Linked DNA regions of Skermanella sp. TT6. The protein of the gene in region 1 interacts with the protein of each later gene in a pairwise test. Links are inferred from orthologs where the notes say so. Each region holds a gene or a part of one and is shown in the gene's direction. Other genes may lie near its edges. The genes, in order: IGS68_RS18430 and IGS68_RS23520.

Evidence for each region.
Region 2: the proteins of IGS68_RS18430 (region 1) and IGS68_RS23520 interact in binary tests that used the Escherichia coli proteins (3 or more experiments, as listed by UniProt). The link is inferred for Skermanella sp. TT6 from one-to-one orthologs.

The regions. Positions count from the first base shown.
Region 1 is NZ_CP067420.1:3,938,200-3,954,318, reverse strand. What follows is about bases 6,821-9,799. They hold IGS68_RS18430 (ABC-F family ATP-binding cassette domain-containing protein), read left to right. Parts: upstream 6,821-7,353; coding sequence 7,354-9,246; downstream 9,247-9,799. Other genes in these bases: IGS68_RS18425 (SDR family NAD(P)-dependent oxidoreductase), read right to left, coding at 9,256-9,799; ndk (nucleoside-diphosphate kinase), read right to left, coding at 6,821-7,178. Outside these bases: endolytic transglycosylase MltG, read left to right, coding at 1-34; IGS68_RS18475 (HdaA/DnaA family protein), read right to left, coding at 42-725; IGS68_RS18470 (AI-2E family transporter), read right to left, coding at 722-1,810; IGS68_RS18465 (CDP-alcohol phosphatidyltransferase family protein), read right to left, coding at 1,807-2,367; IGS68_RS18460 (DUF2066 domain-containing protein), read right to left, coding at 2,387-3,646; purM (phosphoribosylformylglycinamidine cyclo-ligase), read left to right, coding at 3,753-4,835; purN (phosphoribosylglycinamide formyltransferase), read left to right, coding at 4,823-5,476; IGS68_RS18445 (aa3-type cytochrome c oxidase subunit IV), read left to right, coding at 5,570-5,710; IGS68_RS18440 (lipid II:glycine glycyltransferase FemX), read left to right, coding at 5,765-6,718; more of ndk, read right to left, coding at 6,756-6,820; more of IGS68_RS18425, read right to left, coding at 9,800-10,035; IGS68_RS18420 (YicC/YloC family endoribonuclease), read left to right, coding at 10,168-11,034; gmk (guanylate kinase), read left to right, coding at 11,049-11,702; 16S rRNA (adenine(1518)-N(6)/adenine(1519)-N(6))-dimethyltransferase RsmA, read right to left, coding at 11,882-12,718; 4-hydroxythreonine-4-phosphate dehydrogenase PdxA, read right to left, coding at 12,715-13,752; IGS68_RS18400 (peptidylprolyl isomerase), read right to left, coding at 13,752-14,933; LPS export ABC transporter permease LptG, read right to left, coding at 15,026-16,119. UniProt on the Escherichia coli protein: Genetic data indicate it may be involved in ribosome assembly or function.
Region 2 is NZ_CP067420.1:5,039,721-5,054,315, reverse strand. What follows is about bases 1,651-5,149. They hold IGS68_RS23520 (2-oxoglutarate dehydrogenase E1 component), read left to right. Parts: upstream 1,651-2,018; coding sequence 2,019-4,949; downstream 4,950-5,149. Other genes in these bases: odhB (2-oxoglutarate dehydrogenase complex dihydrolipoyllysine-residue succinyltransferase), read left to right, coding at 5,037-5,149; sucD (succinate--CoA ligase subunit alpha), read left to right, coding at 1,651-1,922. Outside these bases: sucC (ADP-forming succinate--CoA ligase subunit beta), read left to right, coding at 1-1,046; more of sucD, read left to right, coding at 1,047-1,650; more of odhB, read left to right, coding at 5,150-6,296; IGS68_RS23510 (chemotaxis protein CheX), read left to right, coding at 6,387-6,860; IGS68_RS23505 (response regulator), read left to right, coding at 6,857-7,642; IGS68_RS23500 (hypothetical protein), read right to left, coding at 7,798-8,379; IGS68_RS23495 (hypothetical protein), read right to left, coding at 8,461-9,279; lpdA (dihydrolipoyl dehydrogenase), read left to right, coding at 9,586-10,992; IGS68_RS23485 (MFS transporter), read left to right, coding at 10,970-12,262; IGS68_RS23480 (tyrosine recombinase XerC), read right to left, coding at 12,259-13,224; IGS68_RS23475 (DUF484 family protein), read right to left, coding at 13,203-13,883; fsa (fructose-6-phosphate aldolase), read right to left, coding at 13,997-14,595. UniProt on the Escherichia coli protein: E1 component of the 2-oxoglutarate dehydrogenase (OGDH) complex which catalyzes the decarboxylation of 2-oxoglutarate, the first step in the conversion of 2-oxoglutarate to succinyl-CoA and CO(2).

The DNA.
Region 1 (16,119 bases):
CATGAAGCGGCAGGGCGACGACGCCGCGGAGTAGCCTCCGGTCAGGACTTGGCGAGCACTCGCCGGGCCAGCGGCACGGTGATTCGCCGGCGCGCGGCCAGGGCCGCCGCGTCCAGGTCGGCGACGAGGCGTCGGGCGGCATCGAACGATCGCTCCATGTGGGTCACCAGGAAGCGGATCACGTCGCCGCCGACGCGGAGTTGGCGGTCGGCGAACAGCTTGACCAGGATCGCCGCCAGGAGAGCGTCGTCCGGCGCGCCCACGGCGACCGCGGGAGCCGCCATCAACCGCGACCGCAAGTCCGGCAGCTTGATACCCCAGTGCGCGGGTGCCGACTCCGATGTCAGGAGCAGATGCCCGCCGGTTTCCCGCGCCAGATTGTAAAGATGGAACAGCGCGCGTTCTGTCCGCGCGTCGCCGGTGCCCCTGTCGGCATTGTCGATCACCACGGCCGCGGCTTCGTCCAGCAGTCTCGGCAGGCTCTCGATCCGGAGGTCGCCGGGCTCGACCCGGGGCGCCTGGGTGCGGGCGCGCCACACCTGGGCCAGATGGGTCTTGCCGCATCCGGCCGGCCCGAAGATCACCAGCGCGGGCGCCGGCCAGTTGGGCCACAGGTCGAGCCAGGCGACCGCCGCCTCGTTGCTGGGCGCCACCAGGAAGTCGTCCGCTCCCATCGCCGGCCGGTGGCCCAGATCCAGGGGGAGCTGCGCCGGGGTCCCGGTCACGGCCGCCAGGCCTCGTCCACGGTTCCGGACTCCGGACCCGAATAGTAGGAGCTGGAGAGATACTGCTGGAGCGCGAATCGGGTGAGAACGCCGATCACCGCCGCGACCGGCACGGCCATCAGCACGCCGACGAAGCCGAACAGGCTGCCGCCCGCCAGCAGCGCGAACATCACCCAGACCGGGTGCAGCCCGACCTTGTCGCCGACCAGCTTGGGCGTGAGGAAGTTGCCCTCCACGGCCTGCCCGACCAGGAAGATGGCGACCACGACGGCGACCGGCGTCCAGGTGTCGTACTGGACCAGCGCGATCCCGACGCTCGATACGAATCCGACCAGCGACCCCACATAGGGGATGAACGACAGCAGCCCGGCGACCGACCCGACCACCAGGCCGAAATTCAGCCCGAAAAGCGACAGGGCGACCCCGTAGAACAGCCCGAGCACGAGGCAGACGGTGGCCTGCCCGCGGACGAACCCGGCCAGCGTCCTGTCGATCTCGTTGACCTGGTCCAGGACCGTCGCGGCATGCTGCCGGGGAAGCCAGCCGTGGATGGTGCCGATCATCACGTCCCAGTCGCGCAGCAGGTAGAAGGCGACGATGGGCGTGATGAACAGCAGGGTCAGCACGTCGAACAGGGCGACCCCGCCGGTCACGATCGACCGCAGGACGGCGGCGAGCCAGCCGACCACCTCCCCGGCATAGGAGCCGGCGGCGGTGCGCAGCCGCTCCAGGTCCTCGGGCGACAGCTGGGTCAGCAGGCGCTCGACGGTTGGGATCGCCGTATCGTTCACCCAGGCGACGATGCGCGGCAAGGTCTCGACCAGCTGGACCACCTGCGACTGGATCAGCGGGACCAGCAGCAGCAGCGCCAGGATCAGGCAGAACAGGAAGAACAGCAGGACGCCGGTCGTCGCGAGCCAGCGCGGCGTTCCCATCCGCTCCAAGCGATCGGCGACCGGGTCGAGGAAATAGGCGATCGCCATGCCGGCCACGAAGGGAAGCAGCATGTCGCGCAGCACGTAGAGCATGGCGATCGTGACGAGCGCCGCGATCAGCCAGAAGCGGCGCTGGCGCCGCCGGCTCATTTCGTGCCGCCGAGCCGGCTGAGCAGCCGGCTTCCCGTCACCACGTAGCCCAGACCCGACCAAGTGGTGGTCACGGCCACGACCCAGGTCATGATCGGCGTGATCCAGGCCAGGTCCACCGGCGGCTCGGTCAGTCCCAGCCCCGACGTGGACAGGACGAGGGCGGCCAGGGCGATCTGCATGGTCGTGTTGACCTTGCTGATGAAGGACGGCTGCATCGCGAACGACTCCTTGAGCGTGTAGAGCAGCAGCACGCCGCCGACGATCAGGATATCGCGAAACACGACCAGGATCACAAGCCAAAGGGGAAGGTAGCCGGTGTGGCCGAGCGCCAGATAGACGCTGACCAGCAGCGCCTTGTCGGCCAGCGGATCCAGGTAGCCGCCCAGCATGGTGCGCGCCCGGAAGGTCCGCGCGATGAAGCCGTCCACAGCGTCGGACACGCCAGCGGCGACGAACAGCCAGAACGCCCAGAACAGCTCGCCGTCCAGGATGAGCCACACCGCCAGGGGCACCGACAGCAGGCGCCCCATGGTGATGATGTTGGGGATGCTCATGATGCTTGGACCCGGACCGTCACCGGAAGGTTCGGCCGACCGGTCCAGGTGCCCGCGATCCGGACCAGCGCAGCTGCCAGACGGGCCCCGGCTGGTAGACGCCGACCGGCTGCCCGGCCGGTCCCATCACTGAAACCGGCGCCGCGACGGTTGCCGGCACCGCGGGCAGACCGGCCTGGGCGGCGCCCTGGTCGAGCGGCGCCGCCTCGGTCAGTTCCAGGTCCTGCTGCGACAGCGCGGTCTTCAGCACCTCGGGGGAGCCCCGGTAGGTCAGTTCGACCCGCGCCGCGGACCGGGTCAGCGACATCAGGTCGGCGCTGGTCACGGTCGGAACTTGTGAAAGCCGCCGCTTGGTCTGGACCCAGTCGTCGAGCCCGGCGATCGGGACGGCGACCTGCATGGTCTGCTCCGGGCCGGCGGCCACGGTGTTGGCCTGCCGCCACTTCTCCTCCAGCGAGCGGACGACGGCGGCGACCCCGCCGGCCAGATAGGCGTCCACGGTCTGGCCGGGAGCGGCGGGCACGGTGACGGTATCGCTGCGTCTCGTCCCGTCCGGCGAGTAGCGGGTCAGCCTGACGGTGTTGGGCTGGGACGGGTCCGGCTCCGTTCCGCGAACCCCCAGCACGGCCACCAGCACGTCGCTGGCGCCGTAGCGCTCCGCGATCGCGTTGAACCCGCCGGTATCGCCTTCGAGCGCGGTGGCGGCGCTGACGTCGGCGATGTCGGTCAGTTCGCCGTAAGGGACGACGATCGGGACCATGCCCTGAGGCGGCGGGAAATTCTCCCACGCGGCGCGCCAGGCGCTGCGGTCCTCCCACAGGACCGGCGGATTGCCGGTCGACTGGTAGACCGGCAGCACCAGCACGGGCCGGCTGCGGACCTCGACGTAGCTGGCGCCCTTGTCCTGGAGCAGCGTCCGTACGTTCGCGGGGCGAAAGCGTACGGTCAGCGTCGCCAGGTAGCGCACGGCCGAACTGCGTTCCCGCTGCACCTCGAAGTCCTGCACCAGCCTTGCCACCTCCAGGTCGCTCAGTTCCGGCGCGCGGGCGCCCGGAACGGGGCTCAGCCGGCCGTACAGTTCGGCGAACGCCTTGCGCTGCGCCTCGGTGATCGCACGGTCGCGCGCCGCCGCGGCATTGTCTGCCGTGACGTCGACGGCGACGTCCTTCACGGTGAAGATATCGCTGCTTTCCTGCGCCCGCGCCGGGGCGGAAAAAGCCAGCAGCGCGAAGCCGAGGACTAGCTGGAACAGGCATGCCAGCGGACGGCGGTGAAGCATTGCAAAGCCTTCCGTTTCGAGTATGTTCGGCCCTTGATGCCGGCCCGTGATGCTGTTCATGACCTGGGACCGGCCCGGTTTATAACCCAGCGCACGCGAGGACGCCATCAGCACCACACCGAATAACACCGGCGACGCCTATAAGGATGCCGGGGTCGACATCGATGCCGGCGCTGCCCTCGTCGATGCGATCAAGCCGCTGGCGAAGGCTACGGCCCGGGTCGGGGCGGATGCGGGACTGGGCGGTTTCGGTGCCCTGTTCGACCTGAAGGCGGCCGGCTACAAGGACCCGATCCTGGTCGCCAGCACCGACGGCGTGGGCACCAAGCTTAAGATCGCGATCGCGGCCGGCAAGCACGACACGATCGGCATCGACCTGGTCGCCATGAGCGTCAACGACCTCGTGGTACAGGGCGCCGAGCCGCTGTTCTTCCTCGATTATTTCGCGACCGGAAAGCTCGACGTGGCGGCCGGGCGGGATATCGTCGCCGGCATCGCCGAAGGCTGCCGGCAGGCCGGGTGCGCGCTGATCGGCGGCGAGACGGCCGAGATGCCGGGCATGTACGCGGGCAAGGACTACGACCTCGCCGGTTTCGCCGTTGGGGCGGCCGAGCGCGGGCAGATCCTGACCGGCGCCGACGTGGCCGCGGGCGACGTGGTGCTGGGGCTGGCGTCGAGCGGCGTCCACTCCAACGGCTATTCGCTGGTGCGCCGGATCGTCGAGAAGGCCGGGCTGTCCTACCAGGACGAGGCGCCGTTCGCGCCCGGGACCACCGTCGGCGAGGCCCTGCTGACGCCGACCCGGATCTACGTCAAGCCGGTCCTGGCCGCCGTTCGGGCGGGCACGGTGAAGGCGCTGGCCCACATCACCGGCGGCGGCCTGATCGACAACATTCCCCGCGTGCTGCCCGAAGGCCTCGGCGTCTCGCTGGATGCCTCGGCCTGGCCGCTGCTCCCGGTGTTTCGCTGGATGGCTGAGTCGGCCGTCATCGGCGACGACGACTTGGCGCGCACCTTCAACTGCGGCATCGGCATGGTCGTCATCGCGGCGGCGGACAAGGCCGGCGAGGCGCAGCGCATCCTGGCGGAGGCCGGCGAGACGGTCTACCGGATCGGCGAGGTGCAGCCCGCGATCGGCGATGTCGACCGCGTGGTGATCGACGGAGTGGACGCGGCGTGGCACGGCTGAAGGTCGGCGTCCTGATCTCGGGCCGCGGAAGCAATCTCCAGGCCCTGATCGACGCCTGCGCCGATCCCTCCTTTCCGGCGGAGATCGTGCTGGTGCTGTCCAACAAGGCCGATGCCTTCGGGTTGGAACGGGCCAGGACGGCCGGCATCCCGGCATCGGTGGTCAGTCACCGGGATTTCGCCGACAAGCCCGGCTTCGAGGCCGCGATGGACTCGGCGCTGAGGTCGGCCGGAGTCGAGCTCGTCTGCCTCGCGGGATTCATGCGGCTTCTGACGGCCGACTTCGTCGAGCGCTGGCGCGACCGGCTGATCAACATCCACCCCTCGCTGCTGCCGTCCTTCAAGGGGCTCGACACCCATGCCCGGGCGATCGAGGCCGGCGTCAAGTTCACCGGCTGCACGGTGCATTTCGTCCGCCCCGCCATGGACGAGGGACCGATCATCGTCCAGGCCGCGGTCCCCGTCCTGCCCGAGGACGACCCCCACGCCCTGGGCGACCGCGTGCTGGTTGCCGAGCACCGGTGCTATCCCCTGGCGCTTCGCCTGATCGCGGAGGGCAGGGCCCGAGTCGAGGGGGAGCGGGTCGTCCTGTCCCAGGGCTCCCTCCTGGCGGAAGAGCCGGTGCTGAACCCTCCCGCATGAATCCGATCGCGGATAGCGCTTGTAAATCGACCGGCCGTCCCTTAAATCGGGACCGCCGAAAACCGAATAACAGCGCAGAGGTTGGAGATGGCCGTGGCCGACAATAACGACGATCTTCGGAACGAAGAGTTCCGCGCCCATTTGGAAACCTATCAGCTTTTCACCATGCTGACGAAGTACGGCACCATCGCCGTCGTTGTCATCCTGGTTCTCATGGCGATCTTCCTTCTCTGACGCCTCGACCGGGTGGCGCCCGTCTCCTACAGCGCGGCGGTCGCGCCCGGTTCCATGACTCCCCCGTTCAATCCCTTCCGCATTGATTGGAACGACTGCACCTTCTCCCAGTGGGATGCCCTGCTGGCCCGGTGCAAGCGCCCGACGCTGCTACAGTCCTGGCAATATGGCCTGGCGCTGGCCAAGACCGAGGGATGGAAGGCCGATTTCGGCATCATCCGCTTCGAGAACAAGCCGGTCGGCCTGGTCCAGGTGCAGACCAGGCGCTGGCTGCCGTTCCTGACCACCTGCAGGATCTATCGCGGCCCGTTGTGGATCTATGACGAGATCCCGGGTGAGATGCTGAAGCTGGTCCTGCGCATGATCCGGGACCGCTATCACCTGCTGCGCGGTCGGCCCCTCGTCTTCCATCCCGAAATGATCGACGGCGAGGCCGCGCGGAAGCGCCTTGCGGAGACCGGCTTCCATCGGAGGGAGGAGGGGTACGAATCGGTCTGGCTCGACCTCGCTCCCGAACCCGACGCCCTGAGGGCCGGGCTGGACCGCAAATGGCGCAACAAGCTCCATCAGGCGGAACGCAACGGCCTTACCGTCGAGGTCGACACGGCGGCCGTCCATTTCGACTGGCTGATGGAGCTTTACCTGCAGGACAAGATGGCGCGGAACTACCGCGGACCGTCACCCGCCTTCCTGCGCGTCCTGCATAACCTGTCGGCTGAATCGACACCGCCGGTCCTGCTCAGGGCTGTTCACCAGGGCAGGCCGGTCGCCGGCGTGCTGCTGGTGCGGCATGGTGCCGCGGCGACCTATCAGGTCGGCTGGAACGGGGAGGAAGGACGCGGTTTGCGCGCCCATCACCTGCTGCTGTGGCAGTCGGCGCTGTGGCTGAAGGCCCGGGGCCATACCGGCTTCGACCTCGGCGGCATCAACGAGACGACGCCGGGGATCGCCCGGTTCAAGATCGGCATGGGCGGACAGCCGTTCCGCCTCGTCGGCGGATACGTCTAACCGTCCCGATACCGTCAGTTCCCGACCGGGGTCCGTATCAGGGAACGATCTCGCTCTTGCTGAAGAAGAACTTGATCTCGCGGGCGGCGTTCTCCGGGCTGTCCGAGCCGTGGACCGAGTTGGCCTCGATCGACTCGGCGAAGTCCTTGCGGATCGTGCCGGGGGCGGCGTTCGCCGGGTTGGTTGCGCCCATGATGTCGCGGTTGCGCTGGACGGCGTTCTCGCCTTCCAGCACCTGGACCACCACGGGACCCGAAATCATGAAGTCGACCAGCTCGCCGAAGAACGAGCGCTCGGCATGGACCTCGTAGAACTTTTCCGCCTGTTCCTTGGTCAGGCGGATGCGCTTCTGCGCGACGATCCGCAGCCCGGCTTCCTCGAAGCGGGCATTGATCTTGCCCGTAAGGTTCCGGCGGGTCGCGTCCGGCTTGATGATGGACAAGGTCCGTTCGACGGCCATGTTGGAAGGCTCCTGTGTGCTCTCGCAAAATTCGCGGCGTTATATACGCGCATCGACCGGGTTAGCAACGGGGCTTTTTCAACGGACGCTTCCGGCGCCCCTTACGGCGCCATCGCGATTTCCGTTTCCAGTCCCTTCAAAACCGCCCGTCCGCCATGCTATCACCAGCCCCGGCATGCTTCACATCAACGATCTGATTTTCCGCTTCGGCGGGCGTGTGATCTTCGACCACGCCACCGTCGCCATTCCCAAGGGCCATCGCGTCGCGCTGGTCGGCCGCAACGGCACGGGCAAGACGACCCTGCTGCGCCTGATCGCCGGCCAGATGGCCCCGGACGGCGGGTCCATCACCATGCCCGCGGAGTCCCGCCTCGGCATCGTCGCCCAGGAGGCGCCGAGCAGCGGCGTCAGCCTGATCGACACGGTGCTCGCCGCCGACGTGGAGCGCACGGCCCTGCTGGCCGAGGCGGAGACCGCCCGCGACCCGCACCGCATCGGCGAGATCCACACCCGGCTGGCCGACATCCACGCCCACTCGGCCCCGGCCCGCGCCGCCCAGATCCTGTCGGGCCTGGGCTTCGACGCGGAGGCGCAGACCCGGCCTTGCAGCGACTTCTCCGGCGGCTGGCGCATGCGCGTGGCGCTGGCCGGCGTGCTGTTCGCCCAGCCGGAACTGCTGCTGCTGGACGAGCCGACCAACCACCTGGACCTCGAAGCGACGATCTGGCTGGAGAACTACCTGCGGAACTATCCGCACACGATCCTGCTGGTCAGCCACGACCGCGAACTGCTGAACAAGGTGCCGACCACCACGGTCCACCTGGACCAGGGCAAGCTGGTCTCCTATGCCGGCGGGTACGACCAGTTCGAGCGGACCCGGCGCGCCAACCTGGAGCGGCTGGCCGCCAACCAGGCGAAGCAGATCGCCCAGCGAAAGCATATCCAGTCCTACATCGACCGGTTCCGCTACAAGGCGTCCAAGGCGCGGCAGGCCCAGAGCCGGATCAAGATGCTGGAGCGGATGGAGCCCATCGTCAGCATCGTCGAGGATCACACCGTCAGTTTCGACTTCCCGTCGCCCGAGCCGCTGGCACCGCCGCTGATCCAGCTCGAGGACGTCGATGTCGGCTACGACGGCAAGCCGATCCTGCGCGGGCTGGACCTGCGCATCGACCTGGACGACCGGATCGCGCTGCTGGGCGCCAACGGCAATGGCAAATCGACCCTGGTCAAGCTGCTGGCCAGCCGGCTCGCCCCCTTGAAGGGCGAGATGCGGAAGTCCGGCAAGCTGAAGATCGGCTATTTCGCCCAGCACCAGGCCGAGGAACTGGACCTCAACCTGACCGCGGTCGCCCAGGCGCGGCTGTGGATGAAGGACGTGGTCGACGAAAAGGTCCGCGCCCATCTCGGCCGCTTCGGCTTTCCCCAGCAGAAGGCCGACACCCAGATCGGCAAGCTGTCGGGGGGCGAAAAGGCCCGCCTCCTGTTCGCCCTGATGACCCGGGACGCGCCGCATGTCCTGATGCTCGACGAGCCGACCAACCACCTGGACATCGACAGCCGCCAGGCGCTGATCCAGGCGATCAACGGCTTCGAGGGGGCGGTGATCCTGATCAGCCACGACCCCCACCTGATCGAGCTGACCGCCGACCGGCTGTGGCTGGTCGACGGCGGCGCCTGCAGGCCCTATGACGGCGACCTGGAGGACTACCGCAAGCTTCTCCTGGAGAAGAGCCGGGCCGACCGCTCGGACGGTGCCGACCGCGACGCCGGGCCCAGCAAGAAGGACCAGCGCCGCGCCGCCGCCGAGCTGCGGGCAGCATTGGCGCCGCTCAAGCGCAAGGCGGACGATGCCGAGAAGCTGATCGCCAGGCTGACCCGCGAGCGGCAGGCACTGGAGACCAAGCTGGCCGATCCCGCCCTCTATAGCGGCCCGGCGGACAAGGTGACCAAGCTCCAGATCGACCTGGGCGAGGTGCAGAAGAAGCTCGGCACCGCCGAGGACACCTGGATGGAGGCGCTGGAAGCGCTGGAGACCGCCGAGGCGGAGGCGGCCGGCGCCGCCTGAGCGCACCGCTCACTCCTTGGCCGGCGTCCTAGCCAGAAGGACGTCGGCAAGCCCGGCGGGCAGGGCGCCGACCAGCCAGCTCATGAAGTATGTCGGCAACGGGAAGGCGATGCGGGCACGGTCGCGCTCCAGGCCGCGCCGGATGATCCGGGCCGCCCGGTCGGCATCCATCAGGAAGGGCATCGGAAAGCGGTTGCGGTCGGTGATACGGCTGCGCACGAAGCCGGGGCAGATCACCGAGACCTGGATGCCGTTCGGCCGCAGCGCCAGCCGGAGCGACTCGCCGTAGCTCCTCACCGCCGCCTTGCTGGCGCAGTAGGCCGGGGCTCCAGGATAGCCGTGGAATCCGGCAAGCGAGCTGACCAGCCCAAGCTGGCCGCGTCCGCGTTCCGTCATCGGGCCGATCAGCGGGTGGATGGTGTTCAGCACGCCGTCCAGGTTGACCGAGAAGATGCGCCGGGCCTGCTCCTCGCTCTCGCCCCGGCCGCGCTTTCCGTCACCGCCGCCGGTCCCGCCGCTGATGCCGGCATTGGCGATGCACAGGTCGATCGGCGACACGGCATCGACCCCGGACAGCCACCGCCGCATGCCCTCGCGGTCGGTCACGTCGATAACCGTCGCCCGGACATCGGCCCCGCGCGCGGAGCAGCGGGCCGCCACCGCGTCCAGCCTGGTCCGGTCGCGGCCGGTCAGCACCAGCATCGTCGCGGGGCCGGCATAGGCTTCGGCCAGGGCTTCGCCGATGCCGCTGGAGGCGCCGGTGATCAGGATCGTACGGGGATCGCGCATGACGTGTTTCCGGGCGTCGGGATCGGAGCGGAGGCGGGTGTCGCTTGTTGTCAAGGGATGCGAGGGGTATAACGGCGGCCACCCAACGGTACTAGCGAGGCAGCGTTGAGCGCTCAACAACAAGTCGCCAGCATGACTGGTTTCGCCCGGGCCGAAGGGCGCGACCAGGGGTATGCCTGGACCTTCGAGATCAAGAGCGTCAACAGCAGGAACCTCGACCTCCGCTGCCGGCTGGCGCCGGGCTTCGACGCGCTGGAGCCGGTCGCCCGGACCTCCGTTCCCCAGCGGGTGCGCCGCGGCAGCGTCAACGTGTCCCTGGCGGTCACCCGGACGGCCGCGCCGAATCAGGTCCGGATCAACCGCGACCTGCTGGACCAGCTCATCGCCCTTGCCGGCGAACTCGGCGGGACGACGGAGAAACCGAGGCTGGACTCGCTGCTCGCGGTGCGGGGCGTGGTCGAGACGGTCGAGGACGCCGATTTCGGCGACGACCGCGAGCGACTCGAAGCCGCCATGGCGGCGACCCTCCAGCAGGCGCTCGACAGTCTCGGCGCGGTCCGGCTGGCGGAGGGGGCGCGGCTGGTGGAAGTGCTCAACCAGCACCTGAACGAGATCGCCCGGTTGACCGACCAGGCCTCCGCCTGCGCGGCGCTCCAGCCGGAGGCGCTCCGGCAGAAGCTGCGCGGGCAGGTCGCCGCCCTGCTGGACGCGGTGCCCAGCCTGACCGAGGAGCGGCTGGCCCAGGAAGCGGCGCTCCTGATCGCCCGAGCCGACGTGCGCGAGGAGCTGGACCGGCTGCGTGCCCACGTGGCCGCCGCGCGCGACATGCTGGCCAAGGGTGGCGCGATTGGCCGGCAGCTCGACTTCCTGTGCCAGGAATTCAACCGGGAAGCCAACACCCTGTGCTCCAAGTCGTCCGACGTGGAGCTGACCCGCACCGGCCTCGCCCTCAAGGCCGCCATCGAACAGTTGCGTGAGCAGGCACAGAACATCGAATGACCGTACCCATGGACATGCAGCCAGCCGGACCCGGCCCGGCCAAGATCGGACGCCGCGGGCTGATGCTGGTGCTGTCGTCGCCGTCGGGCGCCGGCAAGACCACGATCGCGCGCCGCATGCTTCAGCGCAACAGCAGCCTGACCATGTCGGTATCGGTCACCACCCGCCCGATGCGGCCGGGGGAGGTCGACGGGGTCGACTATCACTTCATCGATCGCGAGAGGTTCGAGCAGATGGTCGCCGAGCGCCAGCTGCTGGAGCACGCGCGGGTCTTCGGAAACTATTACGGAACGCCGAAGGAGCCGGTCGAGCAGGCGCTTGCCAAAGGGCGGGAGATCCTGTTCGACATCGACTGGCAGGGAACCCAACAACTCGCCGAGAACGCCCGGGACGATCTGGTCAGCGTCTTCGTCCTGCCGCCGTCCGCCAAGGAACTGGAGCGCCGGCTGTATGCCCGCGCCCAGGACAGCGCCGAGGTGATCGCCGGCCGCATGGCCAAGGCGTCGGACGAGATGAGCCACTATTTCGACTACGACTACGTGATCGTCAATCACGACATCGAGTCAAGCGTCCAGCAGGTGCAGACCATCCTCGAGGCCGAGCGCCTCAAGCGGCGGCGCCAGGTCGGTCTGGCCGACTTCGTCCGGCAGCTCCAGGACGGCCTCTGAGGATTTCACGCGCTGGCGCGGTTTCCGCAGCCGGCCGTTCCACTCGCCGCACTGCGTTGCGCCATGGGCGCAACCTACGGCTCGATGCACGGCGGAGTTGATGCGAGCCGTAGGTTGCGCCCATGGCGCAACGCATCGGATCAGCTGTCCCGGGCGGATCGACCTGATCGGGTACAGCCCTAGCGCTCTACGCGCTCCCGGTATGCCCGCGCCAGGGCCGCGAAGCCGGCGACGGGGATTTCCTCCGCGCGTTGGGTCGGCACCAGTCCCGCCCGCTCGATCAGCGACTCGGCGTCGCCCAGGGACTTCAGGCTGGCCCGCAGCATCTTGCGGCGCTGGCCGAAGGCGGCGGCGGTCACCGCCTCCATAGCCTCGAACTCGGCGGGTTCCGGAGCCTGCCTCGGAACGAGCTGCACGACCGTCGATTCGATCTTCGGCGGCGGCGTGAAGGCGCGGGCGGGCAGGTTGAACAGCGGACGCACCTCCGCCCGCCATTGCGCGATCACCGACAGCCTGCCATAGGTCTTGCCGCCCGGTTTCGCCGCCAGCCGGTCGGCGACCTCTCGCTGGAACATCAGCGTCAGGCTGCGGAACCGCTCGATCCGGCGCAGCCAGCCGATCAGAAGCGGCGTGGCGACATTGTAGGGCAGGTTCGCGACGATGGCGCGCGGGGCAGGGGCCAGGGCTTCGACGGCGGCTTCCAGCGCGTCGCCTTCGACCAGCCGCAGCCTGCCCTCGGCCGCCTCCACCAGATCGGCCAGCGCGGTGATGCAGCGGGCATCGCGTTCGATCGCGACCACCCCGGCGGCATCCGTGTTCAGCAGGGCCCGCGTCAATCCGCCGGGGCCGGGACCGACCTCGACCACCGTGACGCCGGCCAGGTCGCCGGCCGCCCGGGCGATCCGTCCCGTCAGGTTCAGGTCGAGCAGGAAGTTCTGCCCGAGCGCCTTGCGGGCTCCCAGGTCGAAGCGCGCTATGACGTCGCGGAGCGGCGGCAGGTCGTCGATCCGGCTCATCTCCCGCAGCGCTCTGGAACGTACCGCCGCGCGGCGCGGAAGCCCGCCATTTCCACGGCCGTCTTCAGCGCCGCGATCAGGCTGGCGGGGCCGGCCTTACCGGTACCGGCGATGTCCAGGGCCGTGCCGTGGTCCGGGGAGGTCCGCACGAAGGGCAGGCCCAGCGTGATGTTCACCCCGGTGTCGAAATCCACCGTCTTCAGCGGGATCAACGCCTGGTCGTGGTACATGCAAAGCACCGCGTCGTACCGCCTGCGGGCGGCGGCGTGGAACAGCGTGTCGGCGGGGAGCGGGCCGATCACGTCGTACCCCTCGCGCTTCAGCACGGTCGCCGCCGGGGTGATGATCTCGATCTCCTCGGTGCCCAAGGTGCCGCCCTCGCCGGCATGGGGATTGAGCGCCGCCAGGGCGAGCCGGGGTTTCTCGATCCCGAAGTCCGCGGACAGGGCGGCGGCGGTCACCCGCGCGCACTGCACGATCCCCTGGGTGGTCAGGGCGTCGATCGCGTCGCGCAGCGGCAGGTGGATCGTCACCGGGACGACCCGCAGGCCGCCGCCCGCCAGCATCATCACCGGCTCGGTCACCATTCCGGCCAGGGCGGCCAGGTATTCGGTATGGCCGGGATAGCCGAAGCCGGCCCGGTACAGCGCGCTCTTCTGGATCGGGTTGGTCACCATGGCCGAGCAGGCGCCGGCCTGGACCAGCATGACTGCGCGCTCGATGCTGGCGAGGACGGCGGCCCCGTTCTCCGGGTCGGGCTTCCCCGGTACCACAGCATGGTCCAGCGGGACGGGCAGGACCGGAAGCGCGTGGTCGAACGCGGCGACCGCTTCCGCCGGATCTCCCACCGGGGCGACCGGGACCTGCAGGCCGACGAGGCGGCCGAGCGCCTCGATCCGGGCGGGATCGTCCAGCAGCACGAACGCCGGAACCGACCGGTCCCGCCTTGCCGCCCAGGCTATCAGCGCCAATTCGCCGCCGATGCCCGACGGCTCGCCCATGGTCAGGGCGAGTGGCCCGCCGCCGGTGCCCATCAGACGCGCAGGTCCACGAAGGCCGACATGCGCAGGTCGCGCAGGAGCCGGCGCTGCAGCATGTCGAGGCGGTCCTGGCCCAGGGCCCCCAGGATCTGGTCGCGCGGCGGCAGCACCGTCCCCGTGGTCCGCTGTTCGCGCAGCAGCAGGATATGGTAGCCGGTCAGGCTGCGGATCGGGCGGGAGGCCTGTCCCGGACGCAGATCGCGGAGCGCCGAGTCGAGCTCGTCGGGCAATTGGCCCTGCTGCACCCAGCCCAGGTCGCCGCCGTTGGTGGCGCCGGCCGACTGCGAGAACTGCCGCGCCACGGCGGGGAAGCTGGCGCCCTGGCCGATCTGCTCGACCAGCCGGTCGGCCAGACGCCGGACCTCCTCCTCCCGCTCGGGCGAGTCGACGGCCAGGAAGATCTCGGCGGCCAAGTACTCGGGCTTGCCCGCGTTGGCCTCGATGCGGCGGAGCACCGCGTCGATCTCCTCCTCGCCGATCTCGATGCTGGGCCTCAGGCGGCGCTGGACCAGCTTGCCCCAGCCTATGGTGGCCCGGATCTGGCTTTCCAGCGCGCTCCGCGGCACGCCTTGGCTGGAGAGCATCTTCTCCAGTTGGTCCCGCTTCATCTGGTTCTGCTCGGCGACCCGGCCGAAGGCGTCGTCGATCTCCTTGTCGGTCACCGAGATATTGGCCCGCGACGCTTCCTGCATCTGCAGCCGCTCGTCGACCAGGCTGCGCAGCACCTGCGGGGTGAGCCGCTGGCGGACCTCCGCGGTGCCGGGCAGGCCGGAGGAGACCAGCGCCAGCTGCAGCCGGGCGGAAAGGTCGGACATCGAGATGATGTCGTCGTTCACCACGGCGGCGATGCCTTCGACCGAACGCGCCGGCGGCGGTGCGATCGCGGGTGGCTCGGCCGGGCGCGACTGCTGGGCGGGTGCCGCCGGACGTGGTGCTGCCTGCGGAGCGGCCCGCGGCGCCGTCTGCTGGGGAGCCGTCTGCTGAGGAGCCGTCTGCTGCGGCGCAGGACGTTGCTGCTGCTGTTGCTGCTGGTCGCCCTGGGGAACGGTCTGGGGCGTGGCGAACTGCGCGGCCGCCGGAAGGGGTCCCATGGTGCCGGCCGAAGCGATCAAGGCCGCGGTGAAGATTGCGGCGCTCCAGCTCCGTCGTATGCGGCGGCTGATCGGGTAAAGCATGAATCTATGCACTTTCGGCCCTTCCAATGCTTTGGGCGGTCACGGGTTCGAATACGGGTCGGAAGCAAACGCTGGAGTGCTCGCCGGCATGGTCATCCGTCCTCGAGGTGGAGCAGCACGGCGATGCCGAGCAGCAGGCTCGCCCCGGCCGGAGCCCAGGCCGCCAGGGGCACGGGGATCGTCTCGGATATGCCGAAGGCGCGGACCACGTCGCTGAACAGGAAGAGCACGAAGCCGGTCACGACGCCGCCCGCCACCATCATCATGGTTCCGCCCCGCCGTGTCTGGCGCAGCGAGAAGGCGGCGGCGAACAGCACCATGGCGCAGAACAGCAGCGGCGTCGACAGCAGCGACTGGAAATGCAGCCGGTGGCGGGTCGCGGAGAAGCCGGTTTCCTGCAGCGTCCTGATGAAGCCCGGCAGTTCCCAGAAGGACATGCTGTCGGGCGAGGCGAAGCTCTCCTGGATGCGCTCCAGCGTCAGGTCGGTGTCGAGCCGGTAGGAGTCGAAGGCTTCCGCCGGACCCGCCCCGGTGTTCAGCCAGCCCTGGCGGATCATCCAGTGACCCGGCTCCAGCGTCGCGGAGGTGGCGTCGATCCGGCTCGCGAACTCGCCGTTGGCGTCGTACATGAAGACGTTGACCGGCCGCAGGGTGGTGGTGCCGGCCTCGGCGGTGTCGGCGTGGATCAGGTACTGGCCGTTCTCCTGGATCTGGCGGAGCCACAGGCCGGAGCCCGACACCACCAGCGAACTGGTCCGGCCGCGCAGGTACCGGTCCTCCATCTTCTCGTACCGGGCGACCAGCACCGATCCGGCCGGGTTGATCACGGTCACCTGGAACACGGCGATCAGCGGCGCGACGATCAGCACCGGCGCCAGGAACTGCCAGGCCGAGACCCCGACGGCGCGGGCGACCACCAGCTCCTGGCTGCGGGTCAGGCGCCAGAAGGTGAACATCCCGGCGAACAGGATCACGAACGGGAACACCTGCTGGCCGATCTCCGGCAGCTTGAACAGCGCCATCCGCACGACGACCGAGAAGGTCGCGTCGGGCTTCCCGGCGGCCCGGCGAAGCAACTCCACCGTGTCCAGCAGCAGGATGACCGCCAGCAGGATGCCCAGGAGCATGCAGAAGTAGAGCAGGAACTGCCGCCCTATATAGCGCGAGAGCGTGGCCGAGGTCCTCA
Region 2 (14,595 bases), 1.1 Mb from region 1 along the record:
CCGGCGGCCGCGGCGCCGGGCGTTTCGCCGACAATCCCGACGGCAAGGGCGGCGTCCGCGTCGTCAAGTCGGTCGAGGACGTGGCGTCCAACGCCAAGGAGATGCTCGGCCACGTCCTGGTGACCAAGCAGACCGGCCCGTCCGGCAAGGAAGTGAAGCGCCTCTACATCGAGGAAGGCTGCGACATCAAGCGCGAGCTGTACCTGGGCTTGCTGCTGGACCGCGCCACCTCGCGGGTCACCGTCATGGCGTCCACCGAGGGCGGCATGGAGATCGAGGAGGTCGCCCACAACACGCCGGAGAAGATCCTGAAGGTCGCGGTCGACCCGGCGACCGGCATCTCCGGCTTCCATGCCCGCAAGATCGCCTTCGGCCTGGGCCTGGAAGGCAAACAGGTCAACGCCGCGGTCAAGCTGATCCTGGCGACCTACAAGGCCTTCGTTGACCTGGACGCCTCGATCGTCGAGATCAACCCGCTGGTCGTGACCGGCTCGGGCGACATCATCGCGCTCGACGCCAAGATGAACTTCGACGACAACGCCCTGTTCCGCCACAAGGACGTGGAGGAGCTGCGCGACGCCGACGAGGAGGAAGCCTCCGAGCTGGAAGCCGCCAAGCACGGCCTCAACTACATCAAGCTCGACGGCTCGATCGGCTGCATGGTCAACGGCGCCGGGCTGGCGATGGCGACCATGGACATCATCAAGCTGTACGGCGGCGAGCCGGCCAACTTCCTCGACGTCGGCGGCGGCGCCACGCGCGAGCGGGTCACCACCGCGTTCAAGCTGATCCTGTCGGACAAGAACGTCGAAGGCATCCTGGTCAACATCTTCGGCGGCATCATGCGCTGCGACGTGATCGCCGAGGGCGTCGTGGCCGCGGCCCGCGAAGTCTCCCTCCATGTCCCGCTGGTCGTCCGCCTCGAAGGCACCAACGTCGACCTGGGCAAGAAGATCCTCAGTGAATCGGGCCTCCCCATCCTGTCCGCCGACAATCTGGCGGACGCGGCGGAAAAGGTCGTCAAAGCGGTGAAGGAAGCGGCGTAAATGGCTGTCCTCGTCAATTCCCAAACGAAAGTCATCTGCCAGGGCTTCACCGGCGCGCAGGGGACCTTCCACTCCGAGCAGGCGATCGCCTACGGCACGCAGATGGTCGGCGGCGTCACCCCCGGCAAGGGCGGCACCAAGCACCTCGACCTGCCGGTGTTCGACACCGTCGCCGAGGCCGTCCATGTCACCGGCGCCAACGCCAGCGTGATCTACGTCCCGCCGCCGTTCGCGGCCGACGCGATCCTGGAGGCGATCGACGCCGAGATCGCCTTGGTGGTCTGCATCACCGAGGGCATCCCCGTCCTCGACATGGTGACCGTCAAGCGCGCCCTGGCCGGCTCCAAGACCCGCCTGATCGGTCCGAACTGCCCGGGCGTCATCACCCCGGACGAATGCAAGATCGGCATCATGCCGGGCCACATCCACCGCCGCGGCAAGATCGGTGTTGTCTCCCGCTCCGGCACGCTCACATATGAGGCGGTGGCGCAGACCACGGCGGCGGGCCTGGGGCAATCGACCTGCATCGGCATCGGCGGCGACCCGGTCAACGGCACCAACTTCGTGGACAGCCTGGAGCTGTTCCTGGACGATCCGGAGACCGAAGGCATCATCATGATCGGCGAGATCGGCGGCGACGCCGAGGTCAAGGGAGCCGAATTCCTCAGGGACAGCAAGACGAAGAAGCCCGTCGTGGGCTTCATCGCCGGCCGCACCGCTCCTCCGGGACGCCGGATGGGACATGCCGGCGCCGTGATCTCCGGCGGCAACGACACCGCCGACTTCAAGGTCGAGGCGCTGAAGTCCGCCGGCATCCACGTTGCCGACAGCCCGGCCAGCCTGGGCAGCACCATGCTGAAGGCTCTGAAGGGTTGATGACGATCAGCCCGGGCCGGTCCCCGACCGGCCCATCGGAGCCGTAAACCCTTGCCAGAAAGAGGGCGCGGGCGCCAACGCCCGCGTCATTAACAAATGTCAGCGATCGCAGCGACCCCTGATCAGTCATCGTTCCTATTCGGCTCGAACGCCACTTTCATCGCCGAGCTGTACGCCCGTTATCTCAAGGACCCGCAGTCCGTCGACCAGAGCTGGAGCAGCTTCTTCGGCGAGCTGAACGACGACGCGCGGGAGGTGCTGGACGAACTGCGCGGGGCGAGCTGGGCGCCCAACACCACGGCGGTGATCGGCGAGGAACCCGCCCCCGCCGCCAAGCCGAACGGCTCGGCCAAGGCCAACGGCCACGCCGCCGCGAACGGCGCCGCGGCACCGGCGGCTGCACTGGACCAGGACCAGCTCCGCGCCGCCACGCTGGACAGCCTGCGGGCGCTGATGCTGATCCGCGTCTACCGCGTCCGCGGCCATCTCCAGGCCACCCTGGACCCGCTGGGGCTGGAGAAGCGCGAGCAGCATCCGGAATTGGATCCCAAGACCTACGGCTTCACCGACGCCGACTGGGACCGCCCGATCTTCATCAACAACGTCCTCGGCATGGAGACGGCGACGCTGCGCCAGATCCTGGAGGTCCTGAAGAAGACCTATTGCGGCACCATCGGCGTCGAGTTCATGCATATCCAGGACCCCGACCAGAAGGCCTGGATCCAGGAGCGCATCGAGGGCGGGCGCAACCACACCGACTTCACGGTCAACGGCAAGAAGGCGATCCTGGAGCGGCTGACCGCGGCCGAGAACTTCGAGCGCTTCCTCGACAAGAAATACACCGGCACCAAGCGCTTCGGCCTGGACGGCGGCGAGGCCCTGATGCCCGCCATGGAGCAGGTGCTGAAGCGCGGCGGCCAGCTGGGACTGCGGGAGGTCGTGCTCGGCATGGCCCACCGCGGCCGGCTCAACGTGCTGGCCAACTTCATGGGCAAGCCGTTCAAGGCGATCTTCTCCGAGTTCCAGGGCAATTCGGCCCATCCGGAGGACGTCCAGGGTTCGGGCGACGTGAAGTACCACCTGGGCACCTCGTCGGACCGCGACTTCGACGGCAACTCCGTCCACCTGTCGCTGAGCCCGAACCCGTCGCACCTTGAAGCGGTCGACCCGGTCGTGATCGGCCGCGTGCGCGCCAAGCAGATCCAGCGTTGCGGCACCGTCCCGCCGACCGACGAGAGCCGCGACGAGGTGCTGGGCATCCTGCTGCACGGCGACGCCGCCTTCGCCGGCCAGGGACTGGTGGCCGAGACGCTGATGATGAGCGAGCTGAAGGGCTATCGCGTCGGCGGCACGATCCACTTCATCATCAACAACCAGATCGGCTTCACCACGATGCCGAGCTATTCGCGCTCGGGGCCGTACTGCACCGACGTCGCGAAGATGATCCAGGCGCCGATCTTCCACGTCAACGGCGACGACCCGGAGGCGGTCGTCCACGTCGCGCGGATCGCGATCGAGTTCCGCCAGAAGTTCAAGAAGGACGTGGTCGTTGACCTGTTCTGCTACCGCCGCCACGGCCACAACGAGGGTGACGAGCCCGCGTTCACCCAGCCGCTGATGTACAAGGCGATCCGCAGCCACGCCACGACCCGCGAGATCTACGCCAAGAAGCTGATCGACGAGAACGTGATCACGGCGGAGGAGTCGGAGAAGATCGTCGCCGACTTCTACAAGAAGCTGGAGGACGAGTTCGAGGTCGCCAGCCACTACAAGCCCAACCGCGCCGACTGGCTGGAAGGCAAGTGGTCGGGCCTGGAGGCGGCGTCGGGCGACGACCGCCGCGGCAACACCGCGGTCGAGCTGGACGTGCTGCGCGAGGTCGGCAAGGCGATATCGACCGAGCCGAAGCACATCAAGATCAATTCCAAGATCGCCCGCCAGCTCAAGGCCAAGGCCCAGGCGATCGAGAGCGGCGAGGGCATCGACTGGGCGACCGCCGAGGCGCTGGCGTTCGGCACCCTGTGCGTCGAGGGCACGCCGGTCCGCCTGTCCGGCCAGGACGTCGGCCGCGGCACCTTCTCCCAGCGGCACTCCGTGCTGGTCGACCAGGAGACCGAGGAGCGCTTCATCCCGCTCAACAACATCCGGGAAGGCCAGGCGATCTATGAGGTCCACGACAGCCCGCTGTCGGAAGCGGCGGTCCTGGGCTTCGAATACGGCGTCTCGCTGGCCGAGCCGCACGAGCTGGTGATCTGGGAGGCGCAGTTCGGCGACTTCGCCAACGGCGCCCAGGTGATCATCGACCAGTTCATCAGCTCGGGCGAGTCCAAGTGGCTGCGCATGTCAGGCCTGGTGATGCTGCTGCCCCACGGCTACGAGGGGCAGGGGCCGGAGCACAGCTCCGCCCGCCTGGAGCGGTACCTGCAGATGTGCGGCGAGGACAACTGGCAGATCCTGAACTGCACGACGCCGGCCAACTATTTCCATGCGCTGCGCCGGCAGGTCCGCCGCGACTTCCGCAAGCCGCTGGTCGTGTTCGAGCCGAAGTCGCTGCTGCGCCACAAGCTGGCGGTGTCGAAGCTGGAGGATTTCGGTCCCGGCACCTCGTTCCACCGCATCCTGAGCGAGCCGTACGAGCTGGTCGCCGACGACCAGGTCAAGCGGGTCGTGCTGTGCACCGGCAAGGTCTATTACGACCTGCTGCAGGAGCGCGAGACGCGGGGCATCAAAGACGTGGCGATCGTCCGGCTGGAGCAGCTCTATCCGTTCCCGCGCACCTCGCTGACCCGCGAGCTGTCCCGCTACGTCAACGCCGACGTGGTCTGGTGCCAGGAAGAGCCGCGCAACATGGGGGCCTGGGCCTTCATCGACCGCCGGCTCGAGGACTGCATGGTCGCCGCCCAGATCAAGGCCACCCGTCCGCTCTATGCCGGCCGCGTCGAGGCGGCGTCCCCGGCGACCGGCCTGCTGAAGCGGCACAACCGCGAGCAGGCGCAGCTCGTCGACGAGGCGCTGACCGTCAAGTAACCGGACCTGCGGGGGCGCCGTCCTGCGGCCGCCCCCGCACCTCCCAACAAAACCGAGCGAACCGCTCACATAAAAAGGTTTGAAATCATGGCCCTGGAAATCACGGTCCCCGTCCTCGGTGAATCGGTCAGCGAAGCCACCGTCGCGAAGTGGCTGAAGAAGGTCGGCGACTCGGTCGCCATGGACGAGCCGCTGCTGGAACTGGAAACCGACAAGGTCACGCTGGAGGTCAACGCCACCTCCGCCGGCACGCTGGCCGAGATCGTCGCCGAGGAAGGCGCCACGGTCGAGGTCGGGGCCCTGCTGGGCACCCTGTCCGACGGCGCCGGCGCCCCGGCCGCCAAGCCTGCGGAGTCGAAGCCGGAAGCCAAGGCCGAACCCGCCCCGGCCCCCGCGCCGGCGGCCCCCGCCGCTCCGGCAGCCGAGCAGCACGACACCCTGTCCCCGGCGGTGCGCAAGCTGATCGACGACAACAAGCTGAAGGCGTCGGACATCCAGGCGACCGGCAAGGACGGCCGCCTGACCAAGGAAGACGTGCTGCGCTACCTGGAGAGCCGCCCGACCCAGATGCCGGCCGCCCCCGCTCCGGCCCCCGCGGCCAAGCCGGCGCCCAAGCCCGCCGTTCCGGCCGGCCCGCGCGCCCGCGCCGAGCAGGAGGAGCGCGTCCGCATGACGCGCCTGCGCCAGCGCATCGCCGAGCGCCTGAAGGAGGCCCAGGACACCGCGGCCATGCTGACCACCTTCAACGAGGTGGATATGACCAACCTGCTGGCCGTGCGCAATTCCTACAAGGACGTGTTCGAGAAGAAGCACGGCGTCAAGCTGGGCTTCATGTCGTTCTTCGTGAAGGCCTGCATCACGGCGCTCCAGGAGCTCCCGGCGGTCAACGCCGAGATCGAGGGCACCGACATCATCTACAAGAACTACTATGACATCGGCGTCGCCGTCGGCACGCCGAGCGGCCTGGTGGTTCCGGTGGTGCGCGACGCCGACAAGCTGAACTTCGCCGGGGTCGAGAAGACCATCGGCGCGCTCGGCAAGAAGGCGAGGGACGGCAAGCTGTCCATGGAGGAGCTGTCCGGCGGCACCTTCACGATCTCAAACGGCGGCGTCTACGGCTCGCTGATGTCGACCCCGATCATCAACCCGCCGCAGTCGGCCATCCTGGGCATGCACAAGACCCAGGAGCGCCCGATGGTGGTCAACGGCAAGATCGAGATCCGCCCGATGATGTACCTGGCGCTGAGCTACGACCACCGCATCATCGACGGCAAGGAAGCGGTCACCTTCCTGGTCCGCGTCAAGGAGTGCATCGAGGACCCGCAGCGCATCCTGCTGGACGTCTGATCCGGCATCACGGCGCAAGCGAAACCCACGCCCCGGCCATCCCCTGGCCGGGGCGTCGTCGTATCCTCATCCGGCGGGGCGGAAGACAGCATGAGCGCTCTGGAGCACGGCATCACCGAGGAGGCGGTCACCACCTTCGTCGCCGAGGCGCTGGCATCGTTTCCGGAGCCACCTTCCCCGGCGCTGAGCAGGACGGACGCCCGAGTCGTGCTTGCCCAGGCCAGGCTGTCCGGCGCCTGGAACGGCACCGTCGCCGTCCGGGTGCCCTCGCCGCTGGCGGCCTGCCTTGCCTCCGCCCTGTTCGGCATCCCCGCGGAGGAAACCACGCCCGCCGAGCGGACCGACGTGGTGGCCGAACTGTGCAACACGGTCGCGGGAAACGTGAAGGGCCTGGTCCGCGGCGCCGCCGTCCTGTCCCTGCCGTCCGTCGCCGAGCGCGGACCCGAGGCGATGGGCCACCATACCGCATCCCCGGCGGGCGTCGTCGCGGTTAATCTCGTCCATCCATTCCTGGGGCGGTTCATCGTGGTTCAAATCATCGAGCATCGGGACGGCGAGCCGTGAAGCTTCCCGCCAAGGTCAAGGTCCTGCTGGCCGACGATTCGCGGGCCATGCGGGCTCTCATCAAGGGCAATCTCGTCTGGCCGGGCACGAACTTCCAGATCACCGAGGCGGACAACGGGACCGACGCCCTCGCGGCCTACCGCGCGCAACGCCACGACCTCGTCCTGCTCGACATCCACATGCCGGGCCTCGACGGTCTGCAGACGCTGCACGCGATCCGGTCGTACGATCCCTGCGCCCTGGTCTTCATGATCTCTTCGGACACCAGCGCCGCGGCCAGCGGGACCGCGCAGGACTACGGCGCCCTGGGCTTCGTGACCAAGCCGATCAGCGGCGCGTCGCTGAACCGGATCATGTCCACGCTGGAGGAGATCCGTCGGCCCTTCGCGGTGCTGACCGCCGACGACAGCCGTACCGGCCAGGCGCTGCTGAAGCGCGGCCTCGATCTGCTGGGGGTCGAAAGCATGGTGACCGGCGCCGACGACGGGCGGATGGCGGTCGAGGCCTGCAACCGGGAATATTTCGACATCGTCTTCCTGGACGTCCACATGCCGGACATGACGGGCATCCAGGCGCTGAAGGCGATCAAGGCGCTGCGGCGCGACGCTTATGTGGTGATGGTGACGTCGGACGCCTCGATGGACACGGTGCGCGACGCGCGGTCGCTGGGGGCCGACGACTACCTGCTCAAGCCCGTCCAGCAGCCCAACCTCAAGAAGGTCTGGTCACGCTTCCGCGTCATGGCACCGCAATATGTCGGTCACGGCCAGACCATCTTCTGAGCGACCGCCGGCGGTCCGCACCGTGTTGCGCCATGGGCGCAACCTACGATTCGACGCAGGGCGGAGGTGTTGCGGACCGTCGATCGTAGGTTGCGCCTATGGCGCAACGCATCGGTTCGGCTGCCCCGGGCGGATCGACCCGATCGGGCAGAGCTCTACGCGACGGCGCTGAGCAGCGGCAGGGTCAGGTTGTCCTCCTCGGCGTCCAGGTATTCGATCCGGAAGGGGGCACGGACGCCGCCATTCAGCAGTTCGGCGCATTCCAACCCTTTCCGGACGCGCTGCTCCGCCGGCTGGCCGACGGTGGAGGCCAGGGAGCCGAGCGCATAGTCGGCGCCGCAGCCGATCGCGTGGAAGCCGCGGGTCGTCTCGCAGACCTGATAGTCGCTCTGGATCGAGAACAGCCGGCCCTCGTAGGCCACCAGGAAGCTGCCGCCCTGCTCGGCGTCGTTGTTGCGCTGGGCGTAGCCGCCCTCCTTGAGGCAGTTCCGGACCTCGTCCACGAAGTCGGTGACCATGAAGCGGAACACGTCCATCCCTTCGGGCCGCTTCGGCGGACGCAGCCGGAACGCCAGCAGCTGGCCCATGCGGAACGAGCTGGTGAACCCGATCAGGAAATCGCCGTTGCGGAAGACCTTGGGGTCGGCGCGCACGGTGATGTCCAAACCGGAAACTCCGGCGCTGTCGCCGCCCATCCATACGCGGCGGCCTTCGATCAATCCAACGATGCAGGTCATGGGTTCCCCGAACTGGCAAGTCAACCAGAGGGAGAATGACGGCTGTATGGTTAATAAAAACCTACCAAAATTGGACGCGAGTCACCGGCGCCTCGCCGACAGCATCCCCTTGGTCCGGCCCTCGCGAGCGGCCAGGTCCTTCTTGAACTGCTCGAAGGCGAAGAAGATGCTGGAGATCCCGTCCGCGGTGCCGTCCCCGTAATAGACATCCATCTTGATCCGTCCCTCCGGCGTGCGGATCAGGGCCTCGTAGCGGCTGAACATCGCCTCGAAGACGGTGCAGAAGTCCTGGTCGGTGAACTTGTAGACATTGGCCTCGATGCTGCCGACGATGGCCGCGGTGAAGGTCTGGCGCTGATGGTTGAACTGCTTGAAGCGCAGCAGCATGCGGATGAAGATCTTGTCCGCCAGCATGCTCATGGTCTCGTCCGCCCGGATCAGCGGCCACATCTGGGTATCGTCGTCGGTCCCGATGGTGGCGAAGATCGCCTGGGCCTGGCTGTTCAGCATCTCGTACTCGGCATTGCTGAACAGGGTCGTGACGTTGCGCTGGATGCCCCGGACGATCACCTGGGGGAAGTGCTTGCCGCTGATCGGGTCCATGCGGGACGGGATGCTGGTGATCAGCAGGGAGAAGACGAAACGGGTCAGGAAATCTTTGCGGCGGGCATCGGGGTTGTAGGCGCGGGCGCCGTGCTTGTCCAGGCACAGCCGGCAATTGGCCTTGAAGGCGGGCAGCGTCTTCGGCCAGAACCCCTCGATCAGGGTGAAGGCGCGGTCGAGCTCGTCTCGGGTAATGTGGTCCTTGCGCTCGAATTGGACCGCCAGCGCCTCGTAGAAGGTACGGATCAGCGTCCGCGCCAGATCATGTTGGGTTTGATGGAACGTCTCGTCGGCCATGTTCTTGCTTCAAATGTGTGCCGGAAAGCGACGTCTTATGCGCTCCGTCCTATGCCGCAAGCATGATGAGCGCCTGCTCGGTTAAGGAAGATTTACGGCAGTGCCATGGCGCCGGGACCAGCCGTGCGACCCATCGCCGCGCAGCTGCCCTGCGTGCCGCCAAGTACCGCCAATATCAGGGATTTCGGGCATTTCCATAGGCTTGTGACAGTCACGGCGATTGCCACGGGCCGCTTGAGAGGCCATAAATCGCATCCGCAAAGCACGGCCACGCTCGCGAGCTGCCCACGGAGGCGAAGAAGAAAAATGCCTGAGAAAACCTACGACGTTGTAGTCATCGGCGGCGGTCCCGGCGGATACGTCGCCGCGATCCGCGCAGCTCAGCTCGGCCTGAAGACGGCCTGCGTGGAAATGCGCAAGACTCTGGGCGGCACCTGCCTCAATGTCGGCTGCATCCCGTCCAAGGCGCTGCTCACCAGTTCGGAGAAGTTCGAGGAAGCCAAGCACAGCTTCGCGTCGCACGGCATCAAGCTGGGTTCGGTCGAGCTGGACCTGCCGACGATGATGGCCAACAAGAACAAGGTGGTCGAGGACAACACCAAGGGCATCGAGTTCCTGTTCAAGAAGAACAAGGTCGACTGGCTGAAGGGCCGCGGCCGCATCACCGCCAGGAACGAGGTGACGATCGAGGGCGATGGCGGCAGCGAGACCGTCGGTGCCAAGAACATCATCATCGCCACCGGTTCGGAATCGATGCCGGTCCCCGGCGTAGAGGTCGACGAGCAGCGGATCGTCACCTCCACCGGCGCGCTGGAGCTGGCCGAGGTGCCCAAGCGCTTCGCGGTGATCGGCGGCGGCGTGATCGGGCTGGAGATGGCCTCGGTCTGGGGCCGGCTGGGCGCCGAGGTTACCGTGATCGAGTTCCTGGACCGGATCCTGCCGGGCATGGACGGCGAAGTGTCCAAGCAGATGCAGCGCATCCTGGGCAAGCAGGGCATGACCTTCAAGCTGAACACCAAGGTCACGGCGGCCGCGGTGGGCAACGCGGGCGTCACCCTGACGGTCGAACCGTCCAAGGGCGGCGAGGCGCAGCAGATCGAGGCCGACGTCGTCCTGGTCGCGATCGGCCGCCGGCCCTACACCGCCGGGCTGGGCCTGGAGGAGATGGGCGTCGAGATCAACCAGCGCGGCCGGATCGTCACCTCCCACCACTGGGAGACCAACGTCCCCGGCATCTATGCCATCGGCGACGTGATCGAGGGGCAGATGCTGGCCCACAAGGCCGAGGACGAGGGCGTCGCGGTGGCCGAGCTGATCGCGGGCCAGTCGGCCCACATCAACTACGACGCCATTCCCGGCGTGGTCTACACTTGGCCGGAGGCCTCCACCGTCGGCAAGACGGAGGAGCAGCTGAAGGCCGCGGGCGTCAAGTACAAGGTCGGCAAGTTCCCCTTCACCGCCAATGGCCGCGCCCGCGCCCTGGGCATGACCGAAGGCTTCGTGAAGATGCTGGCCGACGCCGCGACCGACCGCGTGCTGGGCGTCCACATCGTCGGCGCCAGCGCTGGCGACCTGATCGCCGAGTTGGCCCTGGCGATGGAGTTCGGTGCGTCCGCCGAGGACATCGCGCGGACCTGCCACGCCCACCCGACCCTGAACGAGGCGGTCAAGGAAGCGGCCCTGGCGGTGGATGGCCGACCCCTCCACATGTAAGCCGGCGCCGTCGGATCCGGCGGCCGGAAGGTCCACTCCCGGCCGGCTGGCCCTGGTGCTCTGCCTTGCCGAGGTGCTCGGCATGGCCGGCACCATGAGCTTCCCGGCGCTGCTGCCGACCTTCTTCGCGGAGTGGCGCCTGGGCACGGTGGAGGCCGGCTGGATCAACGGCGTGTTCCACGGCGGCTACGTCGCCGCCGTGCCGGTCCTGGTCACCTTGACCGACCGGATCGATCCTCGGCGGATCTACCTGTTCTCGACGGCGCTGGCGGCCCTGGCGCTGCTGGGCTTCGCGCTGTTCGCGGAGGGGTTCTGGACCGCCATGCTGTTCAGGGCCCTGGGCGGCGTGGGGCTGGCCGGAACCTACATGCCGGGGCTGCGGATCCTGTCCGACCATACCGCCGGGCCGCGGCAGGGGCGCTATCTGTCCTTCTACACGGCCAGTTACGCGCTGGGCTCCAGCGCCTCGGTGCTGATCGCCGGGCTGGCGGGGGCGGAGTTCGGCTGGCGGGTGGCCTTCCTGGCCTCCTCGGCGGCGACCGCCGCCGCCCTGGCGCTCGCCTGGTGGGGGATCCCCCGGGCGCCGGCCGAGCGTCCCGCGGCGGCCGAGACCGCGCTGCTCGACTTCCGGCCCGTGCTGCGCCACCGGGCGGCCATGGGCTACATCCTGGCCTATTCGGCGCACTGCTACGAGCTGTTCGGCCTGCGCGCCTGGCTGGTGGCCTTCCTTGCCTTCGCCTTCGCGGCCAGCGCCGGGACCGTGCCCGATGGGACCGTCCCGGCGGTGGTCACGACCCTGGGCACCGTCATCCTGCTGCTGGGGCTTCCGGCCAGCATCCTCGGCAACGAGGCCGCGACCCGCTACGGCCGGCGCCGCGTCCTGGTCGCGATCATGGCGGGGTCGGCGCTGCTGGCCTGCGGCGTCGGTTTCTCGGCGAGCCTGCCGTTCTGGCTGGCGGTCTGCGTCGTGGCGCTCTACGGCGTCACGGTGACCGCCGACAGCGCGTCGCTGACCGTCGGCGCCGTCACCAACGCCCTGCCGGGCCGCCGCGGCGCCACCATGGCGGTCCATTCCTTCCTCGGATTCGGGGCGGCCTTCGTGGGCTCGGTGATGTTCGGGGTGGTCCTGGACGCGGCGGGCGGCGGGGAGAGCCACCTGGCCTGGGGACTGGCCTTCGTCTCCCAAGGGCTGGTGGTGGCGCTGGGGCCGGTGGCGCTGCTCGCCCTGGGCGACATGGGAAGCGGCGGGAGAGACGGCGGGAAGCGCTAGTCCTCCGCGGGCTTCCTGCGGGCGCGGGGATGGGCGTTGTCGTAGACGCCGAGCATCTGGTCCGCGTCCACCTCGGTATAGCGCTGGGTGCTGGACAGGGAGGCGTGGCCGAGCAGGTCCTGGATCGCCCGGAGGTCGCTGCCGTCGGCCAGCAGATGGGTCGCGAAGCTGTGGCGCAGGGCGTGGGGCGTGGCGGTGTCGGGCAGGCCCATCAAATGCCGGATCTCCCGCATCTGCTTCTGGGCGATGGCGGCCCTGAGCCGGCCGCCGCGCACCCCGACGAACAGCGGCCCGTCCGCAGGCAGGGCGTAGGGGCAGGCGGCGACATAGTCGGCCAGGGCGTCGCGCACCACCGGCAGCACCGGCACCATGCGCTGCTTGCTGCCCTTGCCGGTCACGACCAGGGTATCGTCGGCCGGCATGTCGCGCCGGTCCAGGCTCAGGGCCTCGTCGATGCGCAGGCCGCAGCCATAGAGCAGGGTGAACAGCGCCCGGTCGCGCTTGCCGACCCAGGGCTGGTTGGCCCAGGCCTCGGCGTTGGGCAGCAAGGCCGCGGCGTCGGCCACCGTGAGGGGCTTGGGCAGCCGGTCGGGCAGCTTGGGCGCCCGGATCAGCCCGACCGCGGCGTTGTGCATCCGCCCGCTGCGGTCGAGCCAGCGGAAGAAGTTGCGGATGCCCGACAGCGCCCGCGCCCGGCTCGCCGTGCCCAGGCCGTCCGCGGCCTGCCGGGCCAGCCAGGCGCGGAAATCCATCAGCCGGGCGGCGCTGAGGTCGTTCAGCGCCGGCGGGCGGCCATGATATCCGGTCAGGAACTCCAGGAATCCCGAGAGGTCGGCGGTGTACGCCGTCAGCGTGTGGCGCGAGACGCGCTTCTCCATCTCCAGCCAGCGGCGCCAGGCGGCGATCGCCGCCGTGACGTCCTCGGCGCAGGAGAAACCGATTACTCCGGCAGGTCGAGCCATGCCCGGATGCTGCGCTCGATCACCCGGCCCAGGAAGCAGACCAGCTCGGTCCCCTGGCCGGAATGGAACATGTCGGGATCGCGGCTGCCGAAGGCGAGCAGCCCCGGCGGCGTATCCTCGCTGACCTGGATGCGGATCAGCGCCTGCGAGCGTACCAGCCCGGCCGCGGCGCCGAAGATCGCCGGGTCGCCGCGCGTGTCGGAATAGAGCATGACGTCGCGCTTGCCCAGCCACCCGTCGACCGTACCCGCCTCGACCACCCGTACGCCCGAGGTGTGTACGTGCGGCCTGTCGTCGCCGTTCGCCTCCACCGCCAGGCCGGCCACGTCGAGGTCCAGCAGCACCGCCAGATCCGTCGTGATGGTCTGGATCAGCTGCTCGAACGACCGTGCGTCCAGCAGGAACAGCACGGCGGCATGGATCCGGTTCTGGTTGTTGATGTTGGCGCGAGTGGTGGTGATCAGCTCCCGCTGCTGCTCCTTCAGGCGCCCGACCTCGCCGCGAAGCCGCTCGACCATGAAGTACTGGAAATCCACCACTCCCTTGCCGTGCGCCATGGCGGGAGGCGTCAGGTGCTGGACAAGGTCGGCGTGCTGGGTCAGGAAATCGGGATGCTCGCGCAGATATGCCGCGACATCCTCAGCAGTCAGCGCGTCCATCGTCCTTTGGCTATGTCCGGTTTCCCGAGCCATCAGCGTCGGCCCTCTCCCATTGTCTGAACCCGTGCCCGTCCCAAGCGGAACTTACTCCATCAGGCGTTAACGTTGTGAGCCTACTCGGCGGCCTTGTCCAGAATCGTCTGTCCAGTGCCCGCCCAGTCGGCGACGAACTGATCCAGGCCCTTCTCGGTCAGGGGATGCTTGAACAGCTGGCGCAGCACCGACGGCGGCATGGTCGCGACGTGGGCGCCCATCTTGGCGCTCTCGACGATGTGGATCGGGTGGCGGATCGAGGCGACGAGCACTTCGGTGGTGATGCCGGGATACTGGTCGTAGATCTGCACGATATCGGAGATCAGCGACAGCCCGTCATACCCGATGTCGTCCAGCCGGCCGACGAAGGGGGAGATGAAGGTGGCGCCGGCCTTGGCCGCCAGCAGCGCCTGCGCGGCGGAGAAGCACAAGGTGACATTGACCATCGTGCCGCCGGACGACAGGATGTTGCAGACCTTCAGCCCGGCCGGGGTCAGCGGCACCTTGACCGCGATGTTCGGTGCCAGGGTCGCCAGGTACTTGCCCTCGGCCAGCATGGTGTCGAAATCGATCGCGGCGACCTCGGCGCTGACCGGGCCGGGAACGATCTGGCAGATTTCCTTGACCAGTTCGATGAAGTTGCGGCCGGACTTGGCGACCAGGGACGGGTTGGTGGTAA